2 regions of the Blastochloris viridis genome follow, and region 2 is predicted to be linked to the other one. Evidence: predicted binding sites of a transcription regulator. Region 2 holds the regulator's gene; the other holds the start of a gene.
The links. The regulator LexA, encoded in region 2, represses DNA repair genes until DNA is damaged. The targets are predictions, from matches to a motif close to TGTTCNNNNTGTGTTCNG.

Region 1 (10,452 bases), 820 kb from region 2:
GATGTCGGCCCTGGGATTGGATGATGAGCCCACGGCAACGCACCATCCTCAATTCGTTGCGTCGATGTTTGGCCGTTCGATCTCAAAGCGTCGTGAGACGCTACGCGGCGGCGCCAAGCTTCCCCAGAAACGCGGCGAGATCTCCGCCCAGGAACGGCGTCCGCCGGCCGACCTTGCCGAATCGAGCTCTTGCGGCCCAGGCAACTGTCCAGGTTCGAAGGAACGACGGGTGGGGCGCCGATCTCAGGAGCGGTCTCGTGCGACCAGGAGCCAAGCGGTCTCCCACCCGTCACCGCACCCGGTAGCTTACCCGATCGCGGCGCATTCAAGTTACAAGGAGCCCGCGACAGCGGGCGTCTCGAAGGAAGGCAGACTTTAGAGCCGAGGTCGGCCCCCTGGTTCGAGACGGCTGCTTCGCAGCCTCCTCACCATGAGGCCGAGACACCATGAGGCCGCGAAAGGTCAGCTTCAGGGCCTCGGGTCTCAGGTCGGCGACAGCTGCGATTTCGGGCCGGACGCAACGCGTCCCTCACCCGCGGGCGCCGCCCGGCTGGTCGGCTGCGGGCTGGTCGGTGATGGCGAACAGCGGTGCCTCCAGCACCCAGCGCACGCCCTCCGAGAGCCAATCGATCTGCGCCCTGCCCTGCAGCGCCATCGACACCATGCGCTCGACCACGACGTGGCCGAATCCGCGATGGGTCGGCGGATGCACCGGCGGGCCACCGCTCTCCTGCCAGATCAGCCGCAGGCGGCGACCGGTGCCCTCGCCGTCAACGTCCCATCTGATGCGAATGCGACCGCCGGGCGTCGACAGCGCCCCGTGCTTGGAGGCGTTGGTGGCGAGTTCGTGCAGCGCCATGCCAATGGTCTGGGTGGCGTCCGGCCGCAGTATCAGGTTCGGGCCTTCGGCCGAAATGCGGTCGGTCGACGTCTCCACGAACGGGGTCAGCTGGCGATCGATCAGATCGGCCAGGGTGGCGCCTCTCCAGTCGTGCTTGACCAGAAGATCGTGCGAGCGCGCCAAGCTGGAAATGCGGTCGTCGAACCGGGCGCGAAAATCGGCGGGGTCCTGGGTGTACCGTCCAGTCTGCCGCGCCATCGACTGCACCACCGTCAGCAAGTTCTTGGAGCGGTGGGACAGCTCGCGCATCACGAATTTCATCCGCCGGGCGTTTTCGCGCAGCGATTCCTCGCGGGCTGCGATGGTGCGGGCGGCGTCGGCCAGCGCGGCGCGCACCACGTTGTCCTCCCGGATCAGGCTCGATTCGGGTGCCACCGGGGTTCCCACCGCGAGTGCCCGCGCCGCCTTCATCGTCCGCCGGGTCGAGCGGTTGATCAACCGGGCGGCGGCCACCGCCGCCGTGATCGACACGAGCGTGGTCAGCCCCAGCATGGCCAGCACCGCGTCGCGGCGCGCGCGGCTCGGTACCTCGATCAGTGCCTTCGGCACCCAGACGATGGCGTGCCAGCCGCACAGGCTCGAGCGGGAGAAGGCGGTGACGGACGGGCGTCCCTCCATGTCAACCGTTTCCAGCCCATGGTGGCGGACGGTGAGCAGGCCGATGAGGTTGTCCGACACGCTGCGCCCAAAAAACTCGTCGTGCCGCGACGCCCGCGCCACAACGCGCCCGTTGCCGTCGACCACTGTCGCGAACCAGCCGGCCGGGCGGTAGGTCTGCTGCACCACGTTGAGGATCGCGGCGGCGGGCGGCACCAACGTCAGCACGTAGCGCACCGCAAGGTCGGGGCCGGCCACCGGCACATGGACGCCAAACGACAACTGGCGGTCGTCGGCGACCGGGCCGAGATTGTCGATCTCGGCCTTGCCGGTGTTGAACACCCGCGCGATCGCCTCGCTGTCCGCGAACGGCGACGACGGCGTGTCCGGCCGCTCGCGTGTGTCGAACAGCTTACGCAACGCCGCGTCGAACAGCACGAAGTCGCCGCCCGCACGCCCGGCGATGGTGCGGGCCTGATCCTCAAACGTGGCAAGGTCCGGCGTCGATAGCAAGCGCGAGCCCGCCAGCATCTCGGCGGCGTCGCGGTAGCCCCTCAGCTCGCGGTCGACCGCCTGCGCCAGGGTGCGGGCGACGTCGCCGACGCGTTTGATCTCCTCGATCCGCTCGGCATCGTCCCAGCGCAGCACGGTATAGGTGCAGAGCGTGGCCAGCGGCGCCATCGACGCCAGCACCAGCAGCGCAAGCAGCCACGCCAGCGGAACGTCGCGCCGCCGCCGGGCAGGACCCTGAGCGGCGCTTGCGGGTTCGGCATCGTGCTTTGCAATCACTCCGCCCGGCCTCGTCTGGGGAATGCTATCCACAACCGATGCGCGTACTTTCCTCCTTCAGCGACTTTCACGCAAGGAGACGCTGGCGGCCCGAGCCAAGGACCTTGATACCTCCGGACCTCTTTGCATCCCCGATCCCGTCAGAACGGGATTTCGTCGTCCAGGTCGCTTGAATACTTGCCGCCGCCGCCGGAGGCCGCCGGGCGGGCGGCACCGCGGGCCGGCAGCGGGCTGCGCTGGCCGAAGTCGCCGCTGTCCTCGATCTCCGCGCCGCCACCGCCGCCGCGCCCGTCGAGCATCTGCAATTCGCCGCGGAAACGCTGCAGCACCACCTCGGTGGTGTACTTTTCCGCCCCCGCCTGGTCTTGCCATTTACGGGTCTGCAGCTGGCCCTCAATGTAAACTTTGGCGCCCTTCTTCAGGTACTGCTCGGCGACTTTGGCAAGCTGCTCGTTGAAGATCACCACCGAGTGCCACTCGGTGCGCTCGCGCCGCTCGCCGGTCGCCTTGTCGCGCCAGCTTTCCGAGGTCGCGATCCTGAGGTTGACCACGCTCTCGCCCGAGTTCAGCCGGCGGACTTCCGGGTCACGCCCGAGATTGCCGACCAGGATGACTTTATTGACGCTGCCCGCCATGGCTTTTGTGCCTTCCGCTGTGGGTTCTGTGCCGCCACCCTAGCCCGGCCATCCCGCAGATGCTGCCCCGGCCCCGCTGCTGTCCACAAGCGACGACGTTCCGGTTACGTTCTTAGCGCGGTGAGCGATGCGCAACAACTGGGATTCCCGGCCCGATATCGTCACCATGGCCACGGCCGGCAACGCCGCGAAACCCGAACGCATTGAAGCGGCGATGCGAACTGCCGATATCCTCGACTAGCACGCACCTGCGGGCGAACACGCGGAGAAGAAGCCTCGTCGTTCCATACCCGACCACGTCCAGCAGAAAGCCGAGGAATTCCAGCACCAATATGATAATTCCGTGCCCGCACCGCGCCGCCGACGAAAATACCACACCCACAGTCTGGCATATTGGCGTACGCCGGCCTAGGGTGTGTCCACGTTTTGTTCCTGCAAACTTGGCGATCGCCCGCCGACCTCTGCCGGCGGACGCGTCTGAGTTCTTGCTGCCACCGAGACCCCCCGCATGACTGCGCCCCGTTCCAAGCCCGATCCCGCCCGCATCATCTCGATCCGCGGTGCGCGGGTGCACAATCTCAAGAACGTCGATCTCGACATTCCGCGCGACAGGCTGGTGGTGTTCACCGGCCTGTCCGGCTCGGGCAAGTCGTCGCTGGCGTTCGATACCATCTATGCCGAGGGCCAGCGGCGCTACGTCGAGAGCCTGTCGGCCTATGCCCGCCAGTTTCTGGAGATGATGCAGAAGCCGGACGTCGACCAGATCGACGGCCTCTCCCCGGCCATCTCGATCGAGCAGAAGACCACCTCGAAGAACCCGCGCTCGACGGTCGGCACCGTCACCGAGATCTACGACTACATGCGCCTGCTATGGGCGCGGGTCGGGGTGCCCTATTCGCCGGCGACCGGCCTGCCGATCGAGAGCCAGACGGTGTCGCAGATGGTCGACCGGGTGCTGGAACTGCCGGTCGGCACGCGCCTTTTTCTGCTGGCGCCCGTCGTGCGCGGCCGCAAGGGCGAGTACCGCAAGGAGCTCGCCGACTTCCAGAAGAAAGGCTTCCAGCGCGTCAAGATCGACGGCGCGTTCTTCGAGATCTCGGAAGCGCCGGCCCTCGACAAGAAGCTCAAGCACGACATCGAGGTGGTGGTCGACCGGCTGGTGGTGCGGCCGGACATCGCCTCGCGATTGGCCGACTCGCTGGAGACCGCGCTCAAGCTCGCCGACGGGCTGGCGATCGTCGAGTTCGCGGACGCTCCCGCGTCCCATTCTTCACCTCCCCCCTTGCGGGGGAGGTCGGATCGCGAAGCGATCCGGGTGGGGGGCGACGAATCTAGGTCCACTGCCGGCACACCCCCCACCCCAGCCCTCCCCCACAAGGGGGGAGGGAGTGCGGATGCGCCCGATCCCCGGCGCATCCTGTTCTCGGAAAAGTTCGCCTGCCCGGTGTCCGGCTTCACCATTCCCGAGATCGAGCCGCGGCTGTTTTCGTTCAACAACCCGTTCGGCGCCTGCCCGGCGTGCGGCGGCATCGGCACCGAGCAGACCATCGACCCCGACCTCGTGGTGCCGGACACCGCGAAAACCCTGCGCCAGGGCGCCATCGTGCCGTGGTCGCGCTCCTCCAGCCCCTATTACGGCCAGACCCTCGACGCCCTTGCCCGTCATTTCAAGTTCAAGGTCACGGTGCCGTGGAAGGAGCTGCCGAAGAAGGCGCGCGACGTCATCCTCTACGGCTCGGGCGATGAGCCGGTCACCATCACCTATGACGACGGCATGCGCGCCTACGAGACGCGAAAGCCGTTCGAGGGCGTCATCACCAATCTGGAGCGGCGCTGGCGCGAGACCGAGAGCGAGTGGGCGCGCGAGGAGATCGGCAAATACTTCTCCGCCACCCCGTGCGAGGCCTGTGCCGGCAACCGCCTGAAACCCGAGGCGCTGGCGGTGAAGATCGCCACGTTCCACATCGGCCAGGTGGCCGAGATGAGCGTGCGCCGCTCGGCTGAGTGGTTCGAGGCGCTGCCGGCGCAGCTCAACACCAAGCAGAATGACATCGCAGTGCGCATCTTGAAGGAGATCCGCGAGCGGCTGCGCTTTCTGACCGACGTCGGTCTCGATTATCTGACGTTGGCGCGCAACTCCGGCACGCTGTCGGGCGGCGAGAGCCAGCGCATCCGCCTCGCCTCGCAGATCGGCTCGGGCCTCACCGGCGTGCTCTACGTGCTGGACGAGCCCTCGATCGGCCTGCACCAGCGCGACAACGAGCGCCTCTTGAAGACGCTGGTGCGGCTGCGCGACCTCGGCAACACCGTGATCGTGGTCGAGCACGACGAGGACGCCATCCGCGAGGCCGACTACGTGGTCGACGTCGGCCCCGGCGCCGGCATCCATGGCGGCCGCATCGTATCGCAGGGCACCCCGGCCGAGATCATGGCCGACCCTGCGTCGCTGACCGGGCAATACCTCACCGGCCAGAAGTCGATCGCGGTTCCGGCCCGGCGCAAGCCCGATCCGGGCCGCATGCTGAAGCTGGTCGGCGCCCGCGCCAACAATCTGAAGAACGTCACCGCCGAGATCCCGCTCGGCCTGTTCACCTGCATCACCGGGGTGTCGGGCGGCGGCAAGTCGACGCTGTTGATCGACACGCTGTTCAAGGCGGTGGCGCGGCGGCTCAACGGCGCCCACGACGTGCCCGGCGCCCACGACGCCCTCACCGGCCTCGAACAGCTCGACAAGGTGATCGACATCGACCAGTCGCCGATCGGCCGCACCCCGCGCTCTAATCCTGCCACCTACACCGGCGCGTTCACCCCGATCCGCGACTGGTTCGCCGGCCTGCCGGAATCCAAGGCGCGCGGCTACGGGCCCGGCCGCTTCTCGTTCAACGTCAAGGGCGGGCGCTGCGAGGCCTGCCAGGGTGACGGCGTCATCAAGATCGAGATGCACTTCTTGCCGGACGTCTACGTCACCTGCGACGTCTGCAAGGGCAAACGCTACAATCGCGAGACGTTGGAGGTGATCTTCAAGGGCAAGTCGATCGCCGACGTGCTCGACATGACGGTGGACGAAGGCACAACGTTCTTTCAGGCGGTGCCGACCATCCGCCGGATCATGGAGACGCTGGCGCGGGTCGGGCTCGGCTACATCCACATCGGCCAGCAGGCCACCACGCTGTCCGGCGGCGAGGCCCAGCGCGTCAAATTGGCCAAGGAGCTGTCGAAACGCTCGACCGGCCGCACGCTCTATATCCTGGATGAGCCGACCACCGGCCTGCACTTCCACGACGTCGCCAAGCTCCTGGAGGTGCTGCATGAGCTGGTGGCGCAGGGCAACACCGTGGCGGTGATCGAGCACAACCTCGAAGTGATCAAGACCGCCGATTGGGTGATCGATTTGGGCCCCGAGGGCGGCGACGGCGGCGGCGAGATCGTCGCCTCAGGCCCGCCCGAGCTGATCGCCAAAGCACCGCGCAGCTATACGGGGAAGTTCCTCAAGCCGGTGCTGGCGCGGGGCAAGGCGAAGCGGGCGGCGGAGTAGGCAAATCATACTCCGTGCCCGGCATGTACCTGAGTATGAGCAGTACTCGCCCTTAAATCCCTGCATTTGAAGAAGGTCGGCCGATTCTGGTCGGCTCTGGTGGGGCTGCGCCACCGCGCGCTCGCAGTCGAGCTCGACCACGGGCTGTTGTGGGTCTGGATCGGCATGCACGCGGATTACGACCGGCTGACCCAATCCTGACCGGCCAGCAAGCGCAACTTCCTCGTAGGGCGGAACAGCGCGGCGTAGTCCGCCGCGACGCAATGCCGCCGACCGGAGCCGGCTATTTCCGCTCCTCGGCCAGCACGGCGAGGCCGCGCTGCACCGCCGGCCGCGCCTTCACGGTGTCGAGCCAGCGCTTGAAGTGGGGAAAGCGGGTGACGTCCTGGCCCTGGCGTTCCCACAGCTTGGACCAGCCGAGGCAGGCGATGTCGGCGATCGAGTAGTCGCCTGCCAGGAATTCGCGCTCGGCGAGGCGCTTGTTCATCACCCCATAGAGTCGCGCCACCTCGTTGGTGTAGCGGGTGATGGCGTAATCGATCTTCTCCGGCGCGTAGATGCGGAAATGGTGGGCTTGTCCTGCCATCGGCCCCAGCCCGCCGACCTGCCAGTACAGCCACTGCTCGACCTCGACCCGGGCGCGCTCGTCGGTGGGATAGAACTTGCCGGTCTTGCGGCCGAGATACTGCAGAATCGCCCCCGACTCGAACACCGAGATCGGCTTACCGCCCGGCCCGTCGGGATCCACGATCGCCGGAATGCGGTTGTTGGGCGAGATCGCCAGGAAGTCCGGCTTGAACTGTTCTCCCTTGGAAATGTTCACTGGAACAACGGCGTAGGGCAGCCCGCACTCCTCCAGCATGATGGAGATCTTCCAGCCATTCGGCGTCGGCCAGTAGTAAAGTTCGATAGGTGCGGGAGCAGCAGGCATATTGGACTCCGAGAGCCGGCGAACACGGCGTTGCGGGACCCTAGGATCAGTGGGCCTGCGCTGCAACGTCTCGCGCCGCAGAGGTCGGCTGCAGAAAGCAACGCCATGCTCTCAAAGCGGTTTCTTGAAACCGACGTGCGTCCTGGCAAATCCGAGTCGCGCGTAGAAGCGGTGGGCGTCGGTGCGCGCCGCGTTCGAGGTCAGCGCGACAGTCGCGGCACCGCGCGCCCGCGCCTCGGCTTCGGCGTGCGCGACCACGGCGGCGCCGATGCCACGCCCGCGCAGATCGGGCGCCACCTGCACCCCCTCGACGATGGCGCGGCAGGCGCCGCGGCCGGCGATGCCGCCGACGACGATGAGCTGGAAGGTGGCGACCACCCGGCCGTCCAGGCGCGCGACGAAAAGTTCGGTCGCGGACGACGCCGTGATGGCGTCGAACCCGGCCTTGTAGGCGTCAAGCGCGGCCGGATCGACGGTGTCACCGTGGCCGCCAAGCGGATCGGCGGCGAACATGGCGACGATGGCCGGCAAATCCTCCCGCCGGGCCGGCTCGATCACCAGCGCCTCGGCTTGCGTCCTCACATCGACCGTCACATTAAGCCTCCCAAACTCTCGCCGACCGCCCGAGCGGGCCGCCACGCGGCGCGGCGCCGGCGCGGGGCGACTCGCACCTGTGCCAGCGCAGACACCGCATAACCGCCGGACCCAACGGCGAAATGACGGCCGCAAAAGCCCGGCCTTGAGGCTACGCGAGCCCCGGTTACCGTAAGCTGAGCCATTGGAAAGCCATGAGAAAACTGCCCGGCCGCGGGAACGCTTGGCTCGGCCGCACGTTTCAGAGCAGGCCAACGGCCGCGTGCCCGCAGTCCCGATGACAATGGCCTCCTCCGCACATCGCGCGTGGCCAAAGCTGCTGTGGGATCGCGGCGCATTCCCACACCGACGACCGAAAGGACCAAGCCATGGGTCTGTTCTCCAAGGACATCAAGAGCCTCGACGACCTGTTCGTCCACGGCCTGCGCGACATCTATTATGCCGAAAAGCAGATTACCCAAGCGCTGCCGAAAATGATCTCCAAGGCGTCCGATCCCGAGCTGAAGCGGGGCTTCGAGACCCACCTGCGCGAAACCGAGGGCCACGTCGAGCGGCTGGAGAAGGTATTCCAGATGCACGGCGTCACGCCGAGCCAGATCGACTGCCCGGCGATCGACGGCATCCTCGAGGAGGGCGACGAGATTTCCAGCGACATCGGCGACACCGATGTGATGGACGCCGCCCTGATCGCCGCCGCCCAGGCGGTCGAGCACTACGAGATCACCCGCTACGGCTCGCTGGTTGCGTGGGCCAAGCAGCTCGGCCGCGGCGACTGCGCTGCCGTGCTGCAGCAAACCCTCGACGAGGAGAAGGCGACCGACCGCAAGCTCACCGCCGCGGCGGAAAGCAAGATCAACCTCCGCGCCGTCAGCTAACGCACCGAATCGGCCGGGCTCGGTGCCATCTCACCGGCGATCGAGCTCCGATCAAAACGCCGCCACGGCAGGGCTTCGGACCGGCCGTGGTGGCGACGCGTTCACGATCGATCAGCTCGCCGGCTCGGCCAGCGCCCGGCCGTAGAGGATCATGCACGGCCCGGACGGCCGTTCCGCCGCCAGCCGCGCCGCCAGCTCGGCGATGGTGCCGCGCATCACTGTGGTGGCGGGGGTACCCAGGCTCTCGATCACCGCAGCCGGCGTGTCCGCCGCCATGCCGTGGGCGATGAGCTTCTCGACCAGTTCGGCGAAGGTGCCCTTGCCCATGAACACGCAGGTGGTCGCCTCGGGGTCGGCCAAGGCGGCAATGTCGAGGTCCGGCAGGCGGGCATCGACGTCGTGGCCGGTGATCATCTGCACCCGCCGCGCCACCACGCGCTTCGACAGCGACACCTGAACGTGCGCCGCCGCCGCGGTGGCGGTGGTCACCCCCGGCACGATCTCCAGCTCAATTCCGGCGGCGCGCGCGGCCGCGATCTCCTCGTCGGCGCGGCCGAACAGGGTGGGGTCGCCCGACTTCAGCCGCACCACCCGCTTGCCGGCGCTGGCATGGTCGATCATCTGCCGCGTCACCTCGGCTTGGCTATGCGAGGGCCGGCCGGCGCGCTTGCCGACCGCGATCAGCTCGGCGTCCGGCCGCGCCGCCTCCAGCACCGGCCCGCTGGCGAGGTCATCGTAGAGAATCACGTCCGCTGCGCGAATGCGGGCCAGCGCCCGCAGCGTCAGAAGGTCCGGATCGCCCGGTCCGGCACCGACCAGCGCGATGTGGCCGCGCCCATGGGAAGACATCTGGCTCATGCCCTAAGCGGCGTCGATCATGTGAAAAAACGTCCCGGTGACGTGGCCGCGGCGCGCACCGGTTTCGGCGACGGCCCGGCCCGATGCGTCGGCCACCTCGGCCAGCGGCGGATCCGGCTGGACGAGGATGCTGGCATAATGGAACTCGTGGCCGCGCAACACCCCCGCCAGCCCCGCGACCGGGTGGAAAAGCCGCGCCAGCCGGTAACCGAGGTGGAGCCGGCGCGCGGCGAACGATGTCTCCAGTCCCAGAAGACCGGTCATGGCGTGGCGGATGCCGCCAGCGTCGACCAGCCCCGTTCCCAGCACCATGTAGCCGCCGCACTCGCCGTGAACCGGCTTTGACGCTGCGAATGCGGCAAGCCCGGCCTTGAACCGCGCCGCCGCCGCGAGCTGCCCGGCGTGCAACTCGGGATAGCCGCCCGGCAGCCAAACGACGTCGCAGGTGGGGTCGGGTCCCTGGTCCGCCAGCGGCGAGAACGGCACGATCTCGGCCCCGGCCGCCCGCCACGCCGCCAGCAGGTGGGGATAGACGAACGAGAATGCAGCGTCGCGGGCGAGCGCGATGCGCTGGCCGGGCGGGGTGAGGCCGGCGTCCGCCGGCGTCGACGCCGACGCGATCCGCGGGCGCGCCGTCGCCTCGACCGCGGCGACGTCGATCTCGCGCTCGACCAGATCGGCCAGTGCGGCGATGCGGCCGGCAAGGTCGGCGTCCTCCTCGGCCTGGACCAGGCCGA
Region 2 (10,452 bases):
TTGATCCGCTGCGGTGAAAAGGCCGATTTGGCGCCCGGCCGACGCCTCCTCCTGCAAGTACCGCAGCAACGGCTCATTGTAGGGCAGGCTGGCGGCATCCAGCGCGGTTTGGTCTGCGACATGACGTTTGAATGCCGCGCGGCCAGCCCGAAGGTGGAACAGTGCTTTGATCGCAGCGAGCCAGTCCTGCCGCACCGTTCCAAGAAACGACTCGTGAAGAGAATCGACCCAGATGAGGGTACAGTCGAGGTCGACCGCCAGCGGCGGCCGTTCTTCACATTCATCTTCCAGGACAAGGGTCTGCGCGAGTTCCATTATCCCAAAAGCCTCCATCTACTGATGAACGGAGGCGGGCTTGGAATTTATGGGATGGCGGAGCCATGCGACTGCGGGGCCGCGGCCCGGATCGTCTCCGTCCTGCCGAACACTGTCGACCGGCGACGCCTCGAACACACCGCGCTCGATTGCAACCGCTCCCTCAAGCATGTTCCGCGCGCGCGAGGGCGCTTGCTGTCCGGCGTGGCCGCGGCCTTGAGCCTGGCGCCCGTCCGCCGCGCCACCCCCCGCAACGTCATCAGGCCGAGCGCAACTCTGCCAGGGGCCATCCAGGCCTAAACGTGCGGCGTCGATGCCCACCCCAGACTGTGCGTCTGGACAGATTCCGGCAAATCGATCCTGGCAAAGCTCAGGCAAATCCCTGAACCCTCTGAATGACACGGAATACGGGCGACAGCACCTTACGCAACCAATTCCACATATCGAAAGTTGCAACGAAATACAACACTGGAGACCAAGATATCCAGGGCGATCGGGTGAAGAAAGGGGTGACAAAGGCCTGAAGTGCTGAATCTGTCGGTTCCTCCGATTCGGATGCGGAGGATGGGCGATGGAGCCAGCGGAACCGGACTTTGCCGCGCTTGGGGAAGCTCTTGTTTTCCTGGACTATTTCAAGGACATGCCCGACCCGCGCCAGCGCGGCAAGGTGATGTACTCGCTGGAGGAGGTGCTGCTGCTGTGCCTGCTGGCGGTGCTGGCCGGCGCCGAGACCTTCGTCGACATCGCAAGGTTCGGCGAGACGAAGCTCGACCTGCTGCGCCGGTTCCGCACGTTTCTCCATGGCACCCCCTCGCACGACCACCTCGGCGACATCCTCGCCACCCTCGATGCTGCGCAGTTCCAGCGTTGCTTCGTCGCCTGGGTGGCGGCGGTGACCGGGGCGCCCGCAGACGTGATCGCCATCGACGGCAAGACGCTGCGCCGCTCGGCTAAGAGGGACGCCAAGGCGGCGGTCCACATGGTGTCCGCCTTCGCGGCGCGCCAGCGCCTGGTGCTCGGCCAGGTCAAGGTGGCCGACAAGTCGAACGAGATCGTCGCCATCCCCCAACTGCTCGCTCTGCTGTCGATCGAGGGCGCCATCGTCACCATCGACGCCATGGGCTGCCAGCGCGCCATCGCCGCGCAAATCCTCGCCCAGAAGGCCGACTATGTGCTGGCCCTGAAAGGCAACCAGGGCAGCTTGCGAGAGGACGTCGAGCTGTTCGCCGCCGAGCAGAAAGCCAATGGTTTCAAGGACACAGCGATCAGCCGCCATCACAGCGTCGATGGCGATCACGGCCGCATCGAGACCCGCACCACCACGGTGATGCACGACGTGGCTTGGCTCCGAGACCGTCACGATTGGCCCGGCCTGACCAGTGTCGTCATGGTCGAAAGCATGCGCGAGATCGGCGCCAAGTGCGAGCAGGAGACCCGCTTCTACATCGCCTCGCTGGCGTCCCCGGCCGACCAGCTCGGACCCGTCATCCGCAGCCATTGGGCGGTGGAGAACAGCCTGCATTGGATCATGGACATGGTGTTCCGCGATGACGACTGCCGCGTCCGCACCGATCACGCCCCCGCCAATTTCACCACCCTCAAGCACATGGCCCTCAATCTCATCCGCAAGGCCCCGGGCAAGGATTCTCTCCGCCTCAAGCGAAAAGTCGCCGCCTGGGACGACGACTTCCTCGCAAGTCTCCTGGCAGCGTGATTTTTCACCCGATTGCCCTGCCAAGATATCCCGGCCAATCACAAATTCTGGCCGGCGAGACGATCGGCGGCTGATCAACGACGACGTGATCAACCGCCAGCAGAATCTGGCCGGCAACCGCAGCCGGTCATCTAAAATCGCTCTTTCCAACAAGGCGTTCAACGAGGCTGTTTCCTCGGAGCAGCCACCGATCGGAACGAGCCGGGTTGCCGCGCCCGGCTGTCGCTTGTCAAAATTCGCTCGCACAACCGATGCCACGTCTGCGGAGGTTGAACGTGATCCCGCCGTGATCGTCCGGCACCGGCAGGATGGCGTCGCCGGACCGGGCGGCGCCTCCAGCGACAAAGATTACGCTCTTCACGTGGCGTTAACGGGTTGCGGAACACAAAAGGAACGTATAGGGTCCGTTCATGATTTGTTTCGACCTGCCGGGCCGGCTCTAAAGAGCCGCCTCCAGGATGGATTTTCAACGTTCAGTTCCGTCGCGGCCGAGACGGGCTCGAGGCCGGGAAACCTGCATGGCGAATACGCCTTGCGAGGCAAGAGGCGCCGATGCTCACGCGAAAACAATATGAACTGCTCCGGTTCATCCACGAGCGACTGACCGAATCTGGGATCCCGCCGTCCTTCGACGAGATGAAGGACGCGCTCGACCTCAAATCGAAATCGGGCATCCACCGGCTGATCACCGCGCTGGAGGAGCGCGGCTTCATCCGCCGCCTGCCCAATCGCGCCCGCGCTCTGGAGGTGATCCGCCTCCCCGACGGCGTCGGGCCGTCGCCGCCGCGCCGCGGCTTCGCCCCCGGCGTGATCGAGGGCGGGCTCGGAAAGGTGCGGCCACTGTCGGAGGACGACAGCGGCCGCTCGGTGCCGATCCCGGTGATGGGCCGCATCGCCGCCGGCACGCCGATCTCGGCAATCCAGACCCGCAGCCACGTCATCAACATGCCGCCGGACATGCTGCCGACCGGCGACCACTACGCGCTCGAGGTTCGCGGCGACTCGATGATCGAGGCCGGCATCCTCGAAGGCGACCTGGTGGTGATCAAGAAGTCCGACTCCGCCGACACGGGCGACATCGTCGTCGCGCTGATCGACGACGAGGAAGCGACACTGAAGCGGCTGCGCCGCAAGGGCGCCTCGATCGCTCTGGAGGCCGCCAACCCGGCGTATGAGACCCGCATCTTCGGGCCGGACCGGGTGCGCATCCAGGGCAAGCTGGTCGGACTGTTCCGCCGCTATTGAGCCGGCCCCTCGGCCGACAACTCGGCAGCATCCGACGGCTCGGCCTCCTCGGTGGCGACAGCGGCGGGAGCGGCGACGGCCGCCGAGGAGGCCGGCTGCCGGTGCGGTGACGGCGATGCGGCGGGGTCGGCGCGGACGGCCCAGGGCCGCTCGCGCGCGCTGTCGCGGGCGGGCTCGAACCGCCAGCCCGCCGCCGTCCGGCCAAGAGCGAGGGCGCCGGTTTCATATAGCCGGGCGGGATCGATCCGCACCGCCGCGCACGCCATCGCCACGCTCGCCCGCGTCACCACCACCGCCGCCTTGGCGCAATCCTCCTCCAGCGCTGCGAGCGTGGTGGGCACCGCCACCGCGGCACCATCTTCAAGTCGCGCGATACAGCCCTCGCGGTCGCAGGCAAAGCCGGCAGCCAGGCCGGGGTCGTTCGGCGCGCGGCGGTCACCGTCGGCGGCGAGCCAGATGCGGGCGGCGAAGCGGTCGGCCCCAGCGTTCAGGATCGACAGCCGGCCGTCAGGGCCGCGCACCGCCACCATGCGGCCGCCAGCCTCCACCAGCACGTCGGGCCGGCTCGGGGCGCCAAGCGCCACCGCCAGCGCCAGGGCCGCCACCGGCAGCGCGGCGAGCCGCAGCGGGCTGACCGGCAGCAGGCCGACCAGCAGCGCCGTCACCGCCAGCAGCAGCGGGCCGTCGCCGAACGCCGCAAGCCGCGCGTCGGCCCCTGGCAGGCCCGCCACGAACGTTGAGACGTCGAGGGTGCGGGCGACGCCCCACCCCATCAGCAGCCACAGCGGCCGATCGAACCCGAACGGCAGCAGCAGCACCGCGCCGACCCCGGCCGGCATCACCACCCCGGACACCAGCGGCGTCGCCATCAGATTGGCGAGCAGGCTATAGGGCGACAGCCGGTGGAAATGGGCGGCGGCGAACGGCGCCGTCGCCAGCCCCGCCACCAGCGCCGCCAGCGCAAGACCCACCGTGGCGAGGCCGAGCCCGCGCACCACCCGCTGGACGGCGTCGCCGTCGGCGAAACGCCGGCTGGGCGCCCAGCGCTCGTAGAAGGCGATCAGCGCCAGCGTTGCCGAAAACGACATCTGGAAGCCGGGGTTGAGCACGCTTTCCGGCATCGCGATCATCACCGCCAGCGCCGCCGCCGCCAGCGTGCGCAAACTCAACGCGGCGCGGCCGATCAGGACGCCGGCGAGCACCAGCCCAGCCATCAGGAACGCCCGGGTGGTCGCCACCTCGGCCCCGGACAGCAGCCAATAGGCCGCCGCTGCGGCTATGGCCGCCGACGCCGCCCATTGTTTGATCGGCCGCCGCACCGCCATGCCCGGCACCAGCGCCAGCGTGCCGCGCACCACCACCAGCACGGTGGCGACCACCGCCACCATGTGCAGGCCGGAAATCGAGATGATGTGGTAGAGCCCGGACACCCGCAGGCTGTCGTTGGTGCTCTCGGCGATGGCGTCGCGCTCGCCGGTCACCAGCGCCACCGCGATGGCGCCGGCGTCGCCCGGCACGATGGTGCGGATGCGCTGCCCCAGCCCCTCGCGCGCGCCTTCGACCGCCTGCCGCAGCGCGATGGGCCACGGCATCGCGCCGATCGGCGGCACGCTGCGCACCTCGCCCATGGCCAGCCCGGTGCCACTGATGCCGGCGAACCACAGATCGCGGCCGAAATCCCAGGCGCCGGGCCGCACCGGGCCGGCCGGCGGGTTCAGCCGCGCCCGCACCGCAATATGGCTTCCCACCGGAGGCGCGGCATTGGGCCGGACCACGATGCGCAGCCGGGTCGGCTGGGGGTCGAGCGCCGGTGCGGTCGCGGTGACGTGGAGGATGACGCGGTCGGACTTCTCGCGCTGGTCGCGGTCGGCGACGAAGCCGGACACGGTGGCGACCGTCGGCCTCGCCAGCACCGGATGGGCGACGCTCGCCGTGCGCAGGGTGGCGGCGGTGAAGCCGGCGGCGAAGACCGCGAGCGCGACTGCCAGCGGAAAGCCGAGCGGGCGCGCCCGCGCAACGACGGCAATGGCGGCGAGCGCCAGCATCACCAGCGCCGCCGCGATCAGCGAAGGCTCCCGCTCCGCCTGGAAATAGGTCAGGACGCCGGCGGCGAAGACGACCGGCAGCCACAGCGGGCCGCGGGCGGCCGCGCGCTCCTGATGCCACCAGGCCGCGAGCAATGCCGCCAGCCGTGACAGGCCCGCCGTCGGCAGCGGCGCCGCGCCGGCGAGCGTCCGCGCGCGGCCGATCACCGCCGCCCGCACCTTGGTCCTGCCCGACAGCCCCGCCATGGCGCCCCGAGGGTCCGGGCGGCCGCGCCGGCTCCGGCATCCTCAGGCCACCGACGCCATGCTACACACTCTGAAGATGCAAAACAGCTCGCCTCAAGGCGCCGTCATGCTTCGAGACGGCTTCGCCTCCGCAGCATGAGGGCTGCGGCGAGCGTTGCATCATGCCCCGCTCACTTTCGCCCAGGTGTCGCGCAGGCCGATGGTGCGGTTGAACACCGGCCGGGCTGGCGTCGAGTCCTTGTCACGGGTGAAATAGCCCAGCCGCTCGAACTGCACTGGCTCGACGCCGCCTTCTGCCAGCGACGGCTCCAGCCTGGCGTCGGCGATGATCTCCAGCGAATCCGGATTGAGGTCGGCGGCGAAATTGGCGGGGTTGGGCTCGGCGGTCGAGAACAGCGGATTGTAGAGCCGCACCTCGGCCTCCACCGCGTCCGCCGCGTTCACCCAATGCAGCGTCGCCTTGACCTTGCGGCCATCCGGCGCGTTGCCGCCCTTGGAGGCGGGATCGTAGGTGCAGCGCAGCTCAACCACCTCGCCCGAGGCGTCCTTGATCGCCTCGCGGCAGGTGACGAGATAGGCGTAGCGCAGCCGCACCTCCTTGCCGGGCGACAGCCGGTAGAACCCCTTGGACGGCGTCTCCATGAAATCGTCGCGCTCGACGTAAAGCTCGCGGCCAAACTGCAGCGTGCGGGTGCCGGCGCTGGCATCGTCGGGGTGGTTGACCGCCTCGAACGTCTCGGACTGGCCCTCGGGATAGTTCTCGATCACGATCTTCAGCGGCTTCAGCACCGCCATGCGGCGCTCGGCCTTGGCGTTGAGCACCTCGCGCACCGCGAAGTCGAACATGGCGACGTCGACGGTGGAGTTGGCCTTGGCGACGCCGATGCGGCGGACGAACTCGCGCAGCGCCTCCGCCGGCACGCCGCGGCGGGCGAGCCCGGCCAGCGTCGGCATGCGCGGGTCGTCCCAGCCCTTGACGTGGCCCTCGCGCACCAGCGTGGTCAGAACGCGCTTCGACAGCACGGTGTAGGTAAGGTTCAGCCGCGCAAATTCGTACTGGCGCGGCTTCGAGGGCACCGGCAGGTTGTCGATGAACCAGTCGTACAGCGGCCGGTGATCCTCGAACTCCAGCGTGCAGATGGAGTGGGTGATGCCTTCGATGGCGTCCGACTGGCCGTGGGCGAAGTCGTAGCTGGGATAGATGCACCATGCCGTGCCGGTGCGCGGGTGGACGGCGTGCAGGATGCGATAGAGCACCGGGTCGCGCAGATTGATATTGCCGGCCGCCATGTCGATTTTCGCGCGCAGCACGCGGGCGCCATTCGGGAATTCGCCGGCGCGCATGCGGCGGAACAGGTCGAGGTTGTCCTCGACCGAGCGGCCCCGGAACGGGCTGTCGGTGCCCGGCTCGGTGAGCGTGCCGCGGCTTAAGCGCATCTGGTCGGGCGAGAGGTCGTCGACATAGGCCTTGCCCGCCCTGATCAACTGTTCCGCCCAGGCGTAAAGCTGCTCGAAATAGTCGGAGGCGTGGAAGAGGTGCTCGCCCCAGTCGAAGCCCAGCCAATGGACGTCGCGCTTGATGGCGTCGATGTACTCCTGCTCTTCCTTGGTGGGGTTGGTGTCGTCGAACCGCAAATGGCAGCGGCCGCCAAATTCCTGGGCAATGCCGAAATTCAGGCAGATCGACTTGGCGTGGCCGATGTGGAGATAGCCGTTGGGCTCGGGCGGAAAGCGCGTCACCACCGTCTGGTGGCGCCCGGCGTCGAGGTCGGCCTGGACGATGTCGCGGATGAAGTCGCGTCCGGCCTCCGCCGTGCTGGTCTCAAAGGCTGTCATGCTTGGCGAACTCCGTTGCCGACCGCCGCGGGGGGCGTCGCGTCCAAATCTCGATGCCAGTGGTGTGCCAAATTCGCGCCGCCGCGCCAAGGCGGCCGACCGCAGGAACCCCGGCCCGACCGCCCCGGCGGCAGGGGCATAGGTGAAAGGCCGTGACACCCGGCGCCGTCGTGATAAACGGGCGCCAACTTTTCTCCAACGATCCGGCCGACATGAGCGACCCCGTCGTCACCCGCTTTGCCCCCTCGCCGACCGGCTTCCTCCACATCGGCGGCGCCCGCACCGCACTGTTCAACTGGCTCTATGCCCGCGCCACCGGCGGCAAGATGCTGCTGCGCATCGAGGATACCGACCGCGAGCGCTCGACCGACGCGGCGATCGACGCCATCCTCGACGGCCTGTCATGGCTCGGCATCACCTGGGATGGCGAGGCGATCTACCAGTTCGCCCGCGCCGAGCGCCACCGCGCGGTGGTCGAGCAGCTGCTCGCCGCCGGCCGGGCGTATCGCTGCTATGCGAGTCCCGAAGAACTGGCCGACATGCGCGAGGCGGCCCGCCGCGAGGGCCGCTCCAAGCTCTATGACGGCCGCTGGCGCGACCGCGACCCGGCCGAGGCCCCGGCCGGCGTCCGCCCGGTGATCCGGCTCAAGGCGCCGCTCGAAGGCGAGACGGTGATCGAGGATCTGGTCCAAGGCCGCGTGACCTGGCAGAACAAGGACCTCGACGACCTGGTGCTGCTGCGCTCGGACGGCACCCCGACCTACATGCTGGCGGTGGTGGTCGACGACCACGACATGGCGGTGACCCACGTCATCCGCGGCGACGACCACCTCACCAACGCCGCCCGCCAGACGCACATCTACGACGCGATGGGCTGGCAGGTGCCGCGGTTCGCCCATATCCCGCTGATCCACGGTGCGGACGGCGCCAAGCTCTCCAAGCGCCACGGCGCGCTCGGCGTCGATGCCTATCGCGCCATGGGCTACCTGCCGGCCGCGCTGCGTAATTATCTGGTGCGGCTGGGCTGGAGCCATGGCGACCAGGAGATCTTCTCGACCGAGGAGATGGTGGCGGCATTCGACGTCTCGCGCATCGGCCGCTCGGCGGCGCGGTTCGACTTCGCCAAGCTGGAAAGCCTCAACGGCCACTACATGCGCACCACCGCCGACGCCGACCTGCTGGCGGCGCTCGAAGCGGCGCTGCCGTTCTTTCCCGGCGGGCCGGCGGTGGCGGCCCGGCTCGATGCGCCGCTGCGCGACAGGCTGCTCGCGGCGATGCCGGGGCTGAAAGACCGCGCCAAGACTTTGATCGATCTGCTGAACGGCGCCGCCTTCGTGCTGGCGGAGCGCCCGATCGCGCTCGAGGACAAGGCGAAGGCGCTGCTGACACAGGAGGCGCGGGCGCTGCTTGCCACGCTCGCCGACGAATTCGAGGCGGCCGAGACCTGGTCGGCCGAGGCGCTGGAGCCGATCATGCGGGCCCATGCCGAGCGCGCCGGCTTGAAGCTCGGCCAGGTCGCCCAGCCGCTGCGGGTCGCCTTGACCGGGCGCACCACCTCGCCGGGCATCTTCGACGTCCTGGTGGTGCTCGGCCGCGCCGAGAGCGTCGGCCGCATGCGCGACCAGGGCGCGGCGGCGGCGGCGGCTTGACGGCGATGGGCGGTGGCGCCCATGCTCCCGCTCAACCGTGCACGGCGCGCCGCGGCCCCGGGACCTGGACGAATTGATGTCTGGACAAATGCGGCCGCGCCGTCCGTTAAGACGCATCTCTCATGCGTGAGATAGTCCCCCTCCTGACGGAAACCGTCGGCCACCGTCGGGGTTGACTCGCGAAGGTCAGTTCAATGGACGCCAAGACTCCGGACCCCAAGTCTCCCGACCTCAATTCCGGCACCCTCGCCGTCGGCGACAAGAGCTGGTCGTTTCCGGTCCTGCACGGAAGCATCGGCCCTTCCGTGCTCGACATCAGCAAGCTCTACGGCCAGACCGGGATGTTCACCTACGATCCCGGCTTCACCTCGACCGCAGCCTGCGAATCCAAGATCACCTATATCGACGGCGATGAGGGGGTGCTGCTGTATCGGGGCTACCCGATCGAACAGCTCGCCATGAACGGCGACTTCCTCGAAACCTGTTACCTGCTGCTTTATGGCGAGTTGCCGACCCCGGCGCAGAAGACCGATTTCGATTACCGCGTCACCCGCCACACCATGGTGCACGAGCAGATGGCCCGGTTCTACCAGGGCTTCCGCCGCGACGCGCACCCGATGGCGGTGATGGTCGGCTGCGTCGGCGCGCTGTCGGCATTCTATCACGACTCGATCGACATCTCCGACCCGCACCAGCGGATGGTCGCCTCGATCCGCATGATCGCGAAGATGCCGACCATCGCGGCGATGGCTTACAAATATACCATCGGGCAGCCGTTCATCTATCCCAAGAACGACCTCGACTATTCCTCGAATTTCCTGCGCATGTGCTTCGCCGTTCCGGCCGAGGACTACAAGGTCAACCCGATCCTGGCGAAAGCGATGGATCGCATTTTCATCCTGCACGCCGACCACGAGCAGAACGCCTCGACCTCGACGGTGCGGCTCGCCGGCTCCTCCGGCGCCAACCCGTTCGCCTGCATCGCCGCCGGCATCGCCTGCCTGTGGGGCCCCGCCCACGGCGGCGCCAACGAGGCGGCGCTGAAGATGCTGGGCGAGATCGGCCACGTCAGCCGCATCCCGGAGTACATCAAGCGCGCCAAGGACAAGAACGACCCGTTCCGGCTGATGGGCTTCGGCCACCGCGTCTACAAGAATTACGATCCGCGCGCCAAGATCATGCAGCAGACCTGCCACGAGGTGCTGCGCGAGCTCGGCATCAAGCACGACCCGCTGCTCGACGTCGCCATGGAGCTGGAGCGGATCGCGCTCAGCGACGACTACTTCATCGAAAAGAAGCTCTATCCCAACATCGACTTCTATTCGGGCATCACACTCAAGGCGATGGGCTTCTCGACCTCGATGTTCACCGTGCTGTTCGCGCTTGCCCGCACCGTGGGCTG

Region 1: a site for LexA is predicted at 3,019-3,036, ahead of BVIR_RS08260 (single-stranded DNA-binding protein). Genes of this name have one in related genera too.

What each region holds. Positions count from the first base shown of each region.
Region 1 covers NZ_CP012946.1:1,860,499-1,870,950, forward strand. The annotation lists gene BVIR_RS08255 (sensor histidine kinase) at 530-2,287, opposite strand; gene BVIR_RS08260 (single-stranded DNA-binding protein) at 2,428-2,922, opposite strand; gene uvrA (excinuclease ABC subunit UvrA) at 3,431-6,457, shown strand; gene BVIR_RS17310 (hypothetical protein) at 6,524-6,658, shown strand; gene BVIR_RS08270 (glutathione S-transferase N-terminal domain-containing protein) at 6,741-7,388, opposite strand; gene BVIR_RS08275 (GNAT family N-acetyltransferase) at 7,500-7,901, opposite strand; gene BVIR_RS08280 (YciE/YciF ferroxidase family protein) at 8,351-8,857, shown strand; gene cobA (uroporphyrinogen-III C-methyltransferase) at 8,969-9,715, opposite strand; gene BVIR_RS08290 (cobyrinate a,c-diamide synthase) at 9,719-10,452, opposite strand, start outside.
Region 2 covers NZ_CP012946.1:2,685,092-2,695,543, forward strand. The annotation lists gene BVIR_RS11730 (UbiA family prenyltransferase) at 1-315, opposite strand, end outside; gene BVIR_RS11740 (ISAs1 family transposase) at 887-2,029, shown strand; gene lexA (transcriptional repressor LexA) at 2,582-3,274, shown strand; gene BVIR_RS11750 (ComEC/Rec2 family competence protein) at 3,268-5,565, opposite strand; gene BVIR_RS11755 (glutamine--tRNA ligase/YqeY domain fusion protein) at 5,725-7,401, opposite strand; gene gltX (glutamate--tRNA ligase) at 7,614-9,050, shown strand; gene gltA (citrate synthase) at 9,245-10,452, shown strand, end outside.